DNA from 2 places in the Nocardioides sp. Leaf307 genome. Region 1 is predicted to be linked to the other one. Evidence: riboswitches for the same ligand, from Rfam matches in the RefSeq annotation. Region 1 holds a riboswitch; the other holds the start of a gene.
What was found. A riboswitch is a leader RNA that binds a small molecule or an ion and turns the genes downstream of it on or off. The one in region 1 is predicted to bind thiamine pyrophosphate.
Positions count from the first base shown of each region.

Region 2: it holds a riboswitch for thiamine pyrophosphate, as region 1 does, so the genes downstream of both, ASF50_RS13120 (FAD-dependent oxidoreductase) here and ASF50_RS17020 (thiamine ABC transporter substrate binding subunit) in region 1, are expected to answer to the same signal.

Region 1 covers NZ_LMNY01000003.1:468,023-475,138, reverse strand. The annotation lists gene ASF50_RS17035 (phosphatase PAP2 family protein) at 1-346, opposite strand, end outside; gene ASF50_RS17030 (ABC transporter ATP-binding protein) at 370-1,419, opposite strand; gene ASF50_RS17025 (ABC transporter permease) at 1,469-3,103, opposite strand; gene ASF50_RS17020 (thiamine ABC transporter substrate binding subunit) at 3,100-4,218, opposite strand; TPP riboswitch at 4,208-4,338, opposite strand; gene ASF50_RS17015 (alpha/beta hydrolase) at 4,443-5,363, shown strand; gene ASF50_RS17010 (GNAT family N-acetyltransferase) at 5,372-5,890, shown strand; gene ASF50_RS17005 (M1 family metallopeptidase) at 6,048-7,116, shown strand, end outside.
Region 2 covers NZ_LMNY01000002.1:838,762-845,877, reverse strand. The annotation lists gene ASF50_RS13130 (hypothetical protein) at 1-302, shown strand, start outside; gene ASF50_RS13125 (fumarate hydratase) at 372-2,072, opposite strand; TPP riboswitch at 2,169-2,278, shown strand; gene ASF50_RS13120 (FAD-dependent oxidoreductase) at 2,391-3,605, shown strand; gene thiS (sulfur carrier protein ThiS) at 3,602-3,802, shown strand; gene ASF50_RS13110 (thiazole synthase) at 3,799-4,581, shown strand; gene ASF50_RS13105 (thiamine phosphate synthase) at 4,578-5,375, shown strand; gene thiC (phosphomethylpyrimidine synthase ThiC) at 5,495-7,116, shown strand, end outside.

The DNA.
Region 1 (7,116 bases):
GCGGGAGGTAGGACTTGATGTTGCGGTAGCAGACGTAGACGACGTAGAAGCAGATGATGCCGAGCGCGACCAGCGTCAGGCGCTCCTTGTTCCAGTGCGAGCGCAGGCGCTCGCGCACGATCGCCGGCATCAGCGTCGGGCGGCCCTTGGAGTACCACAGCGTGCGTGGCAGCAGGTCGAGCAGCAGCGCGCCGAGCAGCAGCAGCGGCAGGCGCAGCCACGACGGGCCGAGGAAGCTGCCCTCGGGGTCGACGAGGCCCTGGTCGAGCACGGCGGCGGTGATGACGGCCCACAGGCCCATCCCGATCGCGGTGACCACGAGGAGGACGTAGGCGCGGCGATACACGCAGGTCAGTGTAAGGACTGTCCCTACGCTTCGCCCCCTCCGCGCGCCCCGGGGAGCACCGCGAGCCGCGTGGCGTCCACCACCACGCCCACCCGGTCGCCCGGCGCCACGCGGTGGTCGAGGCCCGCCACGGCGTCGACCTCGCCCACCCCGTCGACCTCGAGGACCAGCCGCAGCTGCTCCGGCGTGCCCCGCAGCGAGCGCACCGTCGCCGCCAGCGCGCCGACCTGCGCGCCCGGCTGCCCGGGGGCGGCCAGCTGCAGCGCGGAGCGGCGTACGGCGACCGCCGTGGCCCCGCCCGCGGCGACGGGCCGGCCGGCCGCCGCCAGCACCCGGTCGGCCGCGGGGCCGTGCAGGACGCGGGCGTAGCCCAGGAAGAGGGCGGTGGCCTCGTCGACGGGGTGGCGCCACACCTCGCCGATGTCGCCGTGCTGCACCAGGCGACCCGCCCGCATCACCGCGAGCCGGTCGGCCACGGTGAAGGCCTCCTCGTGGTCGTGGGTCACCATCAGCGCGGTCGTGCCGGCGCGGCGCAGGATGTCGCGCAGCTCCACGGCCAGCCGCTCGCGCAGCCCGGCGTCGAGGGCCGAGAGCGGCTCGTCGAGCAGCAGCAGCCGGGGCTCGACGGCCAGCGAGCGGGCCAGCGCCACCCGCTGGCGCTCCCCGCCCGACAGCGTGCCGGGCAGCCGGTCGGCGTAGCCGGTGAGCCCGACCAGCTCGAGCAGCTCCTCGACGCGGCGGGCCTGCTCGCGGGCCCCGGAGCGCGAGCGGCGGCGCAGGCGCAGGGCGTAGCCCACGTTGCGCCCGACGGTGAGGTGGCCGAAGAGCTGCCCGTCCTGGAACATCAGCGCGAAGCCCCGCCTGTGGGTCGGCACGCGGGCCAGGTCGTCGCCGTCCCACGCGATCCGGCCCGTCGCGGGCTCGAGGCCGGCCACCGCGCGCAGCAGCGTCGACTTGCCGCACCCCGAGGGGCCCAGCACGGCGAGCACCTGGCCGTCGGGGAGGTCGAGGTCGACCCCGCTGACGGCCGGGCGGCCGTCGTAGGACACCGAGACGTCGCTCAGCGCGAGCATCGCGCTCCTCCTGTCGTCGGGCCGGTCACGGGGCCGGTCACAGGGCCGGTCACAGGGCCCCCAGCGACGGCACGCGCAGCCGCTCGACGGCCAGCATCACACCGGCGGTGGCCGCGGCCAGCACCACGGAGGCGGCCAGGGCCATGCCGTAGTTCATCGCTCCGGGGCTGCCGATGAGGCGGTAGATGACCACCGGCAGGGTCGGGGACTCCTCGCGCGCGAGGAAGGAGGTGGCCCCGAACTCCCCCAGCGACACCGCGAAGGCGAAGCCGGCGGCGGCCAGCAGGGGGCGCCACACCACCGGCAGGTCGACGGTGAGCACGGTGCGCCAGGCCCCGGCGCCCAGCGAGGCGGCCGCCTGGCGCTGCCGGTCGTCGACGCCGCCGAGCACGGGGGCGATCGTGCGCACGACCAGCGGCAGCGCCACCAGCGCCTGGGCCACCGGCACCAGCAGCGGGGAGTCGCGCAGGTCGAGCGGCGGGGAGTCGAGGGTGATGAGGAAGCCGAAGCCGAGCGTCACCGCCGAGACGCCCAGGGGCAGCATGAAGAAGCCGTCGAGGGCCGCGCGCACCCGCCGCTCGGCCCGCCCGCGGGAGCCCCGGGTGACCACGACGGCCACCAGCAGGCCCAGGGTCAGCGACATCCAGGTCGCGTCGACCGCGGTGCGCAGCGAGGTGAGCAGCGCGTCGGTCACCGGCACCAGCAGGGCGCCGCCCTCGCCGGGGGTGCGCAGGGCGCGGTAGTTGCCCAGGCTCCAGGCGTCGTCGACGCGCAGCGAGCCGCTCACCAGCACCGCCACGGGCGCGGCGACCACCACGAGCAGCAGCGCGGTGGCGCCCAGCTGGGGGAGGTCGCCGCGGCGGGGGCGGCGCGGGCGGGGCACGACGCGCGCCAGCGTCGGGTCGGGCACCGCCCGCAGCCGCGCGGCCACCAGCAGCAGCGCGGTGACCGCCACGAGCTGGAGGATCGACAGGGCCGCGGCCGCCTGGAGGTCGAGCAGGTTGGTGGTGAGCAGGTAGATCTCGGTCTCCACCGAGGAGTAGCGCAGCCCGCCCAGGGTCAGCACGACGCCGAAGGCGGTGGCGCAGAAGAGGAAGACCACGCTGGCCGACGACACGATCGCCGGGCGCAGCGCCGGCAGGGTCACGGTGCGCAGCACCTGCAGCGGGCTCGCACCCAGCGCCGCCGCCGCCTCGCCCGGGCGCGGGTCGAGCGACTCCCACGCCGCGCCCACGCCGCGGATGACCACGGCGACGTTGAAGAAGACCAGGCCCGCGACGATCGCCACCGGGCTGCCGTCGAGGCCGAGGAAGGCCAGCGGGCCCGCCTCGCCCAGCAGCTGGCGGAAGGCGATGCCGACGACCACGGTCGGCAGCACGAAGGGCACGAGCAGCGCGGCGCGCACCACGCGGCGCAGCGGGAAGTCGAGGCGGTGCAGGGCGAAGGCGGCCGGCAGGCCCAGCAGCACCGACAGCGCCGTGGCCACCGTCGCCGACCAGACGGTGAACCACAGCACCCGGTGCACCCGCTCGCGGCCCAGCACCTCGAGCACGGCACCCGGGTCGAGCACGCCGTCGACGACGAAGCCGCGTGCGAGCATGCCGCTCACCGGCAGCACGAAGAAGACCGCCAGCACCGCCACCGGCAGCGCCGCGAGCGCCAGCAGGGTCAGCGCCCGCCTCACCGGGTGACGACGTCCGTCCACTCCTGCAGCCACGTGGCGCGCTCGGTGGCGATCTCGGCGGGGTCGACCTCGTAGGGGTCGGTGGGGCGCTCGGCGTGCCGCGCCCAGTCGGTCGGCAGCTCGGTGCCCTCGACCACCGGGAAGACGTACATCGACTCCGGCAGCGCGGCCTGCACCTCCGGCCCGGTCATGAAGCGCACCAGCGCCTCGGCCCCGGCCACGTTCTCCGCGCCCGCCAGGACCCCGACGTACTCGACCTGCTGGAAGCAGGTGTCGAGCAGCGCCCGGGTGGTCGACGAGCCGTCGTCGGCGAGGGTGAAGGCCGGGGAGGAGTCGTAGGAGACGACGACCGGGCGGTCGCCGGAACCGCCGCCCTGGGTGAAGTCGGTCTGGTAGGCGTCCGACCAGCCGTCGACGAGCTTGGCGCCGTTGTCCATGAGGTCGGCCCAGTAGTCGGGCCAGTCCTCGCCGTACTCCGCGATCGTGGCCAGCAGGAACGCCAGGCCCGGGGAGCTGGTCGTGGCCCCGGGCACCACGAGCAGGTCGCGGTAGGCGGGGTCGGTGAGGTCGTCGAGCGAGGCCGGCGGCTCGAGGTCGCGCTCGGCGAACCACGTCTCGTCGACGTTGACGCACACGTTGCCGTTGTCGACCGCGGTCAGCGCCCCGTCGTCGTCGCCGGGCACGGCGTAGTCGGAGACCCCGGCGGGGGCGTCGAAGGCGTAGGGGGCGAAGACGCCCTCCTCCAGCGCGCGGGAGGCGAAGGTGTTGTCGACGCCGAAGGCCACGTCGCCGGTCGGGGAGTCCTTGGTCAGGACCAGCTTGTTGGTGAGGCTGCCGGCGTCACCGGAGGCGCGGACCACGAGGTCGTAGCCCGACTGCTGCTCGAAGGCCCGCTCGACCTTCTGGGGCAGGACGAACGACTCGTGGGTGACCAGCACGACCTCGCTGCCGTCGCCGGTGGCCCCCTCGGTGCCGCCGGCGCCGGTGGAGGAGCCCGCACCGCCCGTGTCGGCGGCGGTCGGGTCGTCGTCGCCGCTGCCGACCAGCGAGCAGGCCGGGGTGAGGCCGAGGACCACCGCGGTGGTCAGGACGGTGAGTGCGCGCGCACGCCTCATGTGGACTCCCTTCGCCGGTGCTAACCGGAGCAGGTTCGGAGGGTCTGCGGTACGACGCGACTCGTCGTCCGCACTCTCAGCACGCCACCGGTGGCCGGTCGTGCTCCCCTGTCTTCTGCGGCCAGTGTAGGTCGCCGGCCGCTCCGGCACGGTCGGCCGCCGGGCCGTGGCCACCCGGCGCCCGCCCGGTGGGTGCGGCTGGCGGGGTCTGAGAGGCTTCCGGCGTGCCGAGCCTCCGCCACCAGCTCCTCGCGACCCTCATCCCCCGACTGCGCCGGGCCGGCGAGCTGAGCTCGCTGCCCGAGGAGCGCGAGCGCGTGCTCGAGGGGCAGGCAGGCCGCGCGCCCGGGCTGGCGACGGGGCTGGTGCCCGGCTTCGCGCGGCGCTTCACCCTGGTCACCGACTCCTCCGCCGGCTTCGACGTGCACGTGCTCGCCCCACGCGGGGTCGAGCCCGAGCGGACCCTGGTGTGGATGCACGGCGGCGCCTACGTCGCCGGCATCGACCCCTTCCACGTGCGCTACGCCGCCGCGCTCGCCCGCCGGCTCGGGGTGCGGGTCGTGCTGCCCGACTACCCGCTGGCCCCGGGCAGCACCTGGGCCGACTCCCACGACCGGCTCGTCGACGTCGTCGCGCGCGCCTGCGCCCACGGCCCGGTGCTGCTGGGCGGCGACTCCGCCGGCGGCGGCATCGCGCTGGCCGTGGCCCAGAGCGTGCGCGACCGCGGTCTCGACCCGGCGGGGTCGCTGGAGCGGCTGCTGCTGCTCTCGCCCTGGGTCGACCTCACCACCTCCACGCCCGCGACGCGGTGGTTCGCGGCGCGCGACCCGTGGCTCTTCGAGTCCAAGCTGCACGCCTACGCCGCGTGGTGGGCCGGCTCCCCCGACGACCTGGCCCGTCCCGAGGTCTCCCCGGCGCTGGGCGACCTCGCCGGCCTGCCGCCGGCGCTGGTGCTCTGCGGCACGCGCGACCTGCTCGTCCCCGGCGTACGGCTGCTGGCGCGGCGGGCCGCCGAGGCCGGGTGGGACCTCACCTACGTCGAGGAGCCCGACCTCATCCACGTCTACCCGATCCTGCCGCTCATCCCCGAGGCGCGCCGGGCCCGGCGCACCGTCGAGGCCTTCCTGCGGGGGTCGGCCCGATGAGCGGACCGGTGAGCGGTTCGGCGGGCGGCCCGGTGGACGGCACGGGGGTGTGGTCCAGCGACTTCGCGGGGCTCGCGCCGGCGGTCGCCTACGCCGTGTGGCGGCTGCGGCAGGAGGTCTTCGTGGTCGAGCAGGACTGCCCCTACCCCGACCTCGACGGCCGCGACACCGAGCCCGGCACCCGCCACGTCGTGCTCCCCGACCCCGAGCGGCCCGACGAGGTGCCGGTGCTGGGCTACGCCCGGGTGCTCGACGACGGCGACACGTGGCGCATCGGCCGGGTCGTGCTGCACCCCTCGGGCCGCGGGCGGGGCCTCAGCGGCACGCTGATGGGGGCCTGCGTGGCGTTGTGCGACGGCGACGGCGACGGCGACGGCGACGGGGGCGAGAGCGGGGTGCGCCGTGACGTCGTGCTCGACGCCCAGGCGCCGCTGGCGGGCTGGTACGCCGGCTTCGGCTTCGCCGTCGACGGGCCGGAGTTCCTGGAGGACGGCATCCCCCACGTGCCGATGCGGCGGCGCGGCTGAGAGGTCCCGGCGTGGCCTGCGGGGTCGCGGGCGTCGCGGGGGTCGTGGGGTCGCGGGGGCCGCGGGGGTCGCGCGGGTTTCGAGACGGTCGCTGGCGCTCCCTCCTCAACCACCGGGGTCGCGCGGGGCGGGGTCGGGCGGGCGTAGGGTCCCAGGCGTGCTGCGACGACTCGGACTCTCCCTGGCCACCCTCGCGCTCGCCTCGACCGGGGTGGTGGCGCTCGCGCCCCCGGCGGCGTACGCGGCCCAGGCCGGCAGCGAGGCCGGGGCGGGCGGCGACACGCTCTTCCCGCGGCAGGGCGACGCGCGCTACGAGGTGCGGTCCTACGACGTGTCGCTCGACTACACGCCCGTGACCAACCGACTCACCGCCACGACGCGGATCGTCGCCGTCGCGGCGCGCGACGTCGGCCGCTTCGACCTCGACCTCGAGGGGCTCGACGTGTCGCGGGTGCTGGTCGACGGCGAGGAGGCCGCCTTCTCGCGCGACGACCACGAGCTCACGGTGCGCCCCGACGGCGGGCTCGACCGGGGGCGCTTCACGGTGCGCGTCGACTACGGCGGCGAGCCGCAGGAGCACATCGACCCGGACGGGTCCACCGAGGGCTGGGTCCGCACGGCCGACGGCGCCACCGCCCTGGGCGAGCCGGTCGGCACGATGACCTGGATCCCCTCCAACAACACCCCCGGCGACAAGGCGCGCTACACCTTCCGCCTCACCGTGCCCACCGGCTACGAGGCCACCGCCAACGGCGTGCTCGTCTCCCAGCGCGACGAGGGCCTCACCACCACGTGGACCTGGCGGGCCGACGACCCGATGGCGACCTACCTGGCCATGGTCTCGATCGGGCAGTTCGACGTCTTCGAGTCGCAGACCGAGTCGGTCGACGGCCGCACGATCCCGATCTGGTCCTTCACCGACGTGACCGGCGGCGACGCCGCTGCGGCGCGGCGGCTGCTGCCGAAGGTGATCGCCTTCCAGGAGAGGCTCTTCGGCCCCTACCCCTTCGACGCCGCCGGGCTGGTCGTCGACGACGCCGACGTGGGCTACGCGCTGGAGACCCAGACCCGCCCGTTCTACCCCTCGGTCGGCGCCGCCGACGGCGCGCTCGTCCACGAGACCGCGCACCAGTGGTTCGGCGACTCCGTGACCCTGGTCGACTGGCACGACATCTGGCTGGCCGAGGGCTTCGCGACCTACGCCGAGTGGCTCTGGGACGCCCGCC
Region 2 (7,116 bases), on a different contig from region 1:
ACCACGAGGCCGGCACCGGCCAGGGATCCCAGCACGCGACGCCGAAGCCCGACGCCGCCGGCTCGAAGCTCTACACCGAGCACGACCCGGAGCGCGCCGCGGAGAAGGACAACGCCCACGAGCGCCCCGGTCCCGGCGACCAGGACGGCCAGCTCTCCGAGGTCGGCAACCTCGAGGACGCGGGCGACCCGATCATGCCCGACCAGGCCGTCGCCGGCGCCCCCGACGCCGAGAGCGGATCCGTCGACGAGGGTCCTGCGGGGCCCAACGCCAACCCCAACGCCGGCGCCCGACGTACCTGACCGGACCCTGCGACGCACGACGCCCCCGCACCGGACCGGTGCGGGGGCGTCGTGCGTCGCGGGGTAGGGCTACTCCTGCGAGCGCACCCGCAGGCCGGCGCCCAGCGCGCTCAGCGGCACCGTGACGGCGCCGGAGGGGTCGGTGAAGAAGTCGTTGCCCTTGTCGTCGACGACGATGAAGGCCGGGAAGTCCTCGACCTCGATCTTCCACACCGCCTCCATGCCGAGCTCGGCGTACTCCAGCACCTCCACCGAGGTGATGCAGTCCTGGGCCAGCCGGGCGGCGGGTCCGCCGATGGAGCCGAGGTAGAAGCCGCCGTGGGCCTCGCACGACTCGGTGACCTGCTTCGAGCGGTTGCCCTTGGCCAGCATCACCTTCGAGCCGCCGGCGGCCTGGAAGGACCGCACGTAGGAGTCCATCCGCCCGGCGGTGGTGGGGCCGAAGGAGCCGGACGCCATGCCGTCGGGGGTCTTGGCGGGGCCGGCGTAGTAGACCGGGTGGTCCTGGAGGTACTGCGGCATCTCCTCGCCGGCGTCGAGGCGCTCCTGGATCTTGGCGTGCGCGATGTCGCGGGCGACCACCAGCGGGCCGGTGAGCGAGAGGCGGGTCTTGACCGGGTGGCGGGTGAGCTCGGCGAGGATCTCGTCCATCGGGCGGGTCAGGTCGATGCGCACGACGTCGCCGGCGCCGACGAGGTCCTGCACCTCCGGCTCGGGGAGGTACTGCGCGGGGTCGGTCTCCAGCTGCTCGAGGAAGACGCCCTCGGCGGTGATCTTGCCCAGCGCCTGGCGGTCGGCCGAGCAGGAGACGGCGATCGCGACCGGGCACGAGGCGCCGTGGCGCGGCAGGCGCACGACCCGCACGTCGTGGCAGAAGTACTTGCCGCCGAACTGCGCGCCGATCCCGAAGGACTGGGTCAGCTCGAAGACCTGCTCCTCCAGCTCGAGGTCGCGGAAGCCGTGGGCGCTCATCGAGCCCTCGGTGGGCAGGTTGTCGAGGTAGTGCGCCGAGGCGTACTTGGCGGTCTTGAGCGCGAACTCCGCGCTCGTGCCGCCGATGACCACGGCGAGGTGGTACGGCGGGCACGCGGCGGTGCCGAGGGAGCGGATCTTCTCGTCGAGGAACTCCAGCATCCGCTTCGGGTTGAGGATCGCCTTGGTCTCCTGGAAGAGGAACGACTTGTTGGCCGACCCACCGCCCTTGGCCATGAAGAGGAACTTGTACTCCGGCGAGCCGTCGGCGGCGGGCGTGGAGTAGAGCTCGATCTGGGCCGGCAGGTTGCTGCCGGTGTTCTTCTCCTCGTAGGTGGTCAGCGGGGCCAGCTGGGAGTAGCGCAGGTTGAGCCGGGTGTAGGCGTCGAAGACGCCCCGGCTGATGGCCTCGCCGTCGTCGGCGCCGGTGAGCACGCCCTCGGACTTCTTGCCCATGACGATGGCGGTGCCGGTGTCCTGGCACATCGGCAGGACGCCGCCGGCGGAGATGTTGACGTTCTTGAGCAGGTCGAGCGCCACGAAGCGGTCGTTGCCGGAGGCCTCGGGGTCGTCGATGATCTTCCGCAGCTGGGCCAGGTGGGCCGGGCGCAGGTAGTGGCTGATGTCGTGCATCGCCTCGGCGGTCAGCCGCCGGATCGCCTCCGGCTCGACCTGGAGGAAGGTGCGCCCGCCGGCCTCGAAGGTGGAGACCCCCTCGTCGGTCACCAACCGGTAGGGCGTGTCGTCCTTGCCGGTGGGGAGGAGGTCGGAGTACCGGAAGTCGGGTTCGCTGGCCACGGGCCGCAAGGCTACGCCTGGGCGCGCCCCCGTGGGGCAGGACCCCGCTCCGCGGTCGACCCCTGGAAGGCGCCCGGAGCGGCTGCTACGGTCGACGGCGTCCACCACGGGAGCTCGCGGCAGCGAGCTGAGAGGGAGCTGAGCCGCTCCGACCGTCGAACCTGATCCGGGTCATGCCGGCGAAGGAAGCGAGGAGCAGCCGTGCTGTCGTCACGTCCCACCACCCGTCGTCCGAGCCCGCCGTCGAGCGCTCCGTCGAGTCCCCCGACAAGGGGGTGCGCCGGGGCTCCGCCCCGCTCGGCCCGGAGGGGCTGAGCCGTGCGCGTGCGGGTGCTCGGCGCGGGGGTCGTCGGCCTGGCCTGCACCGACGAGCTGGTGCGGCGCGGCCACGAGGTCGAGGTCGTCGACCCGGCCCCCGGTGGCGGTGCGTCCTACGCCGCCGCGGGGATGCTCGCGCCCACCGCCGAGGTGTGGCACGGCGAGGAGGCGCTGCTCGACCTGGGCCTGCGCAGCCTCGCGCTGTGGCCGTTCGCCGCCCGCCGCTGGGGTGTCGCGCTGCGCCCGGGCGGCACGCTCCTCGTCGGTCGTGACGACGCCGACCTCCAGCTGGTCGAGCGCCAGGCCGCGCTGCTGGCCCGCCTGGGCCGGCCCGTCGACGTCGTGGGCGGACGGGCCGCCCGCAGCCTCGAGCCGCGCCTCGGCGCCGGCGTCGCCGGAGCCGCCCTGCTGCCCGACGAGGGCAGCGTCGCCCCGCGCGAGGTCGTGGCCGCCCTGCTCGACCGGCACCGCGCCCGCCTCCTCCCGGCCCCGTCGGGGGCCCCGGTCGACCGCACGGTGGTCGCGACCGGGATCGCCGCGACCGGACTGGTGCGCGGCGTGCGCGGGGAGGTCCTGCGGCTGCGCAGCGACGACCCGCCCGAGCGCACCGTGCGCGGGTGGGTCCACGGCGAGCCCGTCTACGTCGTGCCCCGCGCCGACGGCGAGGTGGTCGTCGGCGCGACCAGCGAGGAGCACGACGCGCCCCCGGTGGTCACCGCCGGCGGGGTGCGCCGCCTGCTCGAGGCCGCCTGCCGGCTGCTGCCCGGGCTCGACCGCGCCGAGCTGCTCGAGGCGACCGCCCGCGACCGTCCGGCCACGGCCGACAACCTGCCGCTCGTGGGGCCGGCCGGGCCGCGCTGGTCCGCGGGTCGGGCCGACGGCGGCCACGACACGGGCACCGGCGGGCGCGAGACGCCGGGAGCCCGCGACACGGCCACCGTCGGCGACAGGGGCCCCGACGGCGACACCGTGCTGGCCGTCGGTCTCTTCCGCCACGGCGTGCTGCTCGCCCCGCTCGTGGCCGCGCTGGTGGCCGACCACCTCGACCACGGCCACGTCGAGCCCGCCCTCGACCCGCGCCGCCTCGACCCGCGCCGCCTCGATCGGCGCCGCCTCGATCCGCCGCCCGCGCCACCGCACCGCCACCCGACCGCCCCGGCACACCCCCACCCGACCGCCCCAGCACACCTCCACCCGGACGGAGACCGCCCATGACCCACGTCGTGCTCAACGGCGAGGCGCGCAGCCTCGACGACACCACCACGCTGGCCGAGCTGCTGGCCCCCACCGGCGCCGGGCGCGGCTGCGCGGTCGCCCTCAACGGCGTCGTCGTGCCCCGTGCGCAGCTGGCGGACCGGCGCCTCGCCGACGGCGACGTGGTCGAGGTCGTGACGGCGGTGCAGGGCGGATGAGCGCCGACGACGACCTCGTGGTCGGTGGCGTCGCGCTCGCCTCCCGACTCCTGCTCGGCACCGGCGGCCTGCCCTCGTTGGCGCTGCTGCCCGCCGTGCTGGCGGCCGCCCGCCCCGGCCTGGTCACGGTGAGCATGCGGCGCACCGGCGCCCGGGGCCCCGGCGGGGTGCTCGACGTGCTCGACCGCGCCGGCGTGCGGGTGCTGCCCAACACCGCCGGCTGCACCACCGCCCGCGAGGCCGTGCTCACCGCGGAGCTGGCCCGCGAGGCGCTCGGCACCGACTGGGTCAAGCTCGAGGTCGTCGGCGACGAGGCCACGCTGATGCCCGACCCCGTCGAGCTGCTCGAGGCCGCCGGGACGCTGGTGCGCTCCGGCTTCACCGTGCTTCCCTACACCACCGACGACGCCGTCGTGGCGCGCCGGCTGGCCGACCTCGGCTGCGCCGCGGTGATGCCGCTGGGCTCGCCCATCGGCTCGGGGCTGGGCGTGCTCAACCCTCGTGCCATCGAGGCCCTGGTCGCCGCCGTCGACGTGCCGGTCGTGCTCGACGCAGGCGTCGGCACCGCCAGCGACGCCGCGCTCGCGCTCGAGCTGGGCTGCGACGCTGTCCTCGCGGCGACCGCCGTGACGCGCGCCGAGGACCCCGTGCGCATGGCGTGCGCCCTGCGGCTGGCCGTCGAGGCCGGTCACGCCGCGCGGCACGCCGGGCGGGTGCCCCGCCGGCGCAGCGCCCGGGCCTCCAGCCCCGTCGAGGGCCGGATCGGGGCAGGGGCGTGAGCGCCCGGCCGACCCGCCCCTCGCCGTGGCCCGGACCCGGCGGACCGCCGCGCCTGCTGCTGCTCACCGACCGCTCCCAGCTGAGCCTGGGCCGGAGCCTGGTGGGCACCGTCGCGGAGTGCGTGGAGGCCGGCCTGCGCGCGGTGGTCGTGCGCGAGCCCGACCTGCACCCGCGTGCGCGCCACGCGCTCCTGGCCGCCCTCGCCCGGCTGCCCGGTCTGGTGGTGATCTCCTCGCGGCTGCCGGACCCCGCCGCCCACGGCGTGCACCTGGCCGCCCACCAGCGACCCGGCCGCTGGGCGGCGTCGGCGGCCGGCCCGGTGATGGGCCGCTCCTGCCACGCGGTGGGGGAGGTCCGCACGGCGGCGGCCGAGGGCGCGACGTACGTCGTGCTGTCGCCCTTCGGCGTCTCGCCGAGCAAGCCCGGCCACCTCCCGCCGCTGCCGCGGACCGCGTACGCCGAGGCAGCGGACGCCGGCGTGCCGGTGCTCGCCCTCGGCGGGATCGGCCGCGACGACGTGGCCGCCGCACTCGCCGCCGGCGCCCACGGGGTGGCCGTGATGGGGGGCGTCATGCGCGCCCGCGACCCCGCCGCCGAGGTGGCCGCCCTGCTGGCCCGGCTGCCCCCGCCCGCCTCCCAGCCGCCCGCCTCCCAGCCACCCGCCTCCCAGCCACCCGCCTCCCAGCCACCCGGGGGCCCACCTCCCGCCCCCGGCCGCCCACGTCCCACCCGCCCGAGCGCGAGCTGTGACGCCCCGTCAGCCGCTCTGCCGGCCCGCCGGCCCCCCTGCTGACCCGTCACGACGGAGCGGTGGACGAGCGGACCGCGCGTGGCGGCGCGCGGCCCCCGACCCGACCCCGACCCGGCCCAGACCTGACCTGACCTGACCCGACCTGACCCGAGGAGCCCCCCATGACCACCCACCCCGCCCACACCCGCGTGCTGACCGAGGCCGGCACGCCGGTGACCCGCGTGGCGCTGACCAACGGCGAGACCTTCGACCGCTACTGCACGGCCGGGCCCGGCTGCGACCCCGAGGTCGGCCTCCCGCGGCTGCGCGCCGACTGGATCGCGGCGCGCGGCGACACCGAGACCTACGCCGGGCGCACCCCGCAGCTGCTCGACGACGGACGGGGCGCGGTGCGGCGCGGCGCGGCCACCGACGCGTGGCGCGGCCCGCAGGCGCAGCCCCGCCGCGCCGTGCCCGGGGCACGGGTGACGCAGCTGCACTACGCGCGCCGGGGCGAGGTGACCCGGGAGATGGAGTACGTCGCCGCGCGCGAGGGCTGCGACGTCGAGCTGGTGCGCAGCGAGGTCGCCGCGGGCCGCGCGATCATCCCGCTCAACGTCAACCACCCCGAGGCCGAGCCGATGGTCATCGGGCGACGCTTCCTGGTGAAGGTCAACGCCAACATCGGCAACTCCGCGGTCACCAGCTCGATCGCCGAGGAGGTCGAGAAGCTCACCTGGGCCACGACCTGGGGCGCCGACACGGTGATGGACCTCTCGACCGGTGACGACATCCACACCACGCGGGAGTGGATCGTGCGCAGCTCGCCGGTGCCGATCGGCACCGTGCCGATCTACCAGGCGCTGGAGAAGGTCGGCGGCGAGGCCGACCGGCTGACCTGGGAGGTCTACCGCGACACCGTCGTCGAGCAGTGCGAGCAGGGCGTCGACTACATGACCGTGCACGCCGGGGTGCTGCTGCGCCACGTGCCGCTCACCGCGCGCCGCGTCACCGGCATCGTCAGCCGCGGCGGCTCCATCATGGCCGGCTGGTGCCTGGCCCACCACGAGGAGAACTTCCTCTTCACCCGCTTCGAGGAGCTCTGCGAGATCCTCGCCGCCTACGACGTGAGCATCAGCCTCGGCGACGGCCTGCGCCCCGGGTCGGTCGCCGACGCCAACGACGAGGCCCAGCTGGCCGAGCTGCGCACGCTGGCCGAGCTCACCACCCGCGCCTGGGAGCACGACGTGCAGGTGATGGTGGAGGGGCCCGGCCACGTGCCGCTGCACCTGGTGGAGGAGAACGTGCGCCTGCAGCAGGAGTGGTGCCACGGCGCGCCCTTCTACACCCTCGGCCCCCTCGCCACCGACGTCGCGCCCGGCTACGACCACATCACCAGCGCCATCGGCGCCGCGGCCATCGCCATGCACGGCACCGCCATGCTCTGCTACGTCACGCCGAAGGAGCACCTCGGCCTGCCCGACCGCGACGACGTGAAGACCGGCGTCATCACCTACAAGCTCGCCGCCCACGCCGCCGACGTCGCCAAGGGCCACCCCGGCGCGCGCGACTGGGACGACGCGCTGTCGCGGGCGCGCTTCGAGTTCCGCTGGCACGACCAGTTCGCGCTCTCCCTCGACCCCCGCACCGCGCAGGCCTTCCACGACGAGACCCTGCCGGCGGAGAGCGCCAAGACCGCCCACTTCTGCTCGATGTGCGGGCCGAAGTTCTGCTCCATGCGGATCAGCCAGGACGTGCGCGACCGCTTCGGCACCCCCGACGCCCAGGCCGACCCCGACCTCGA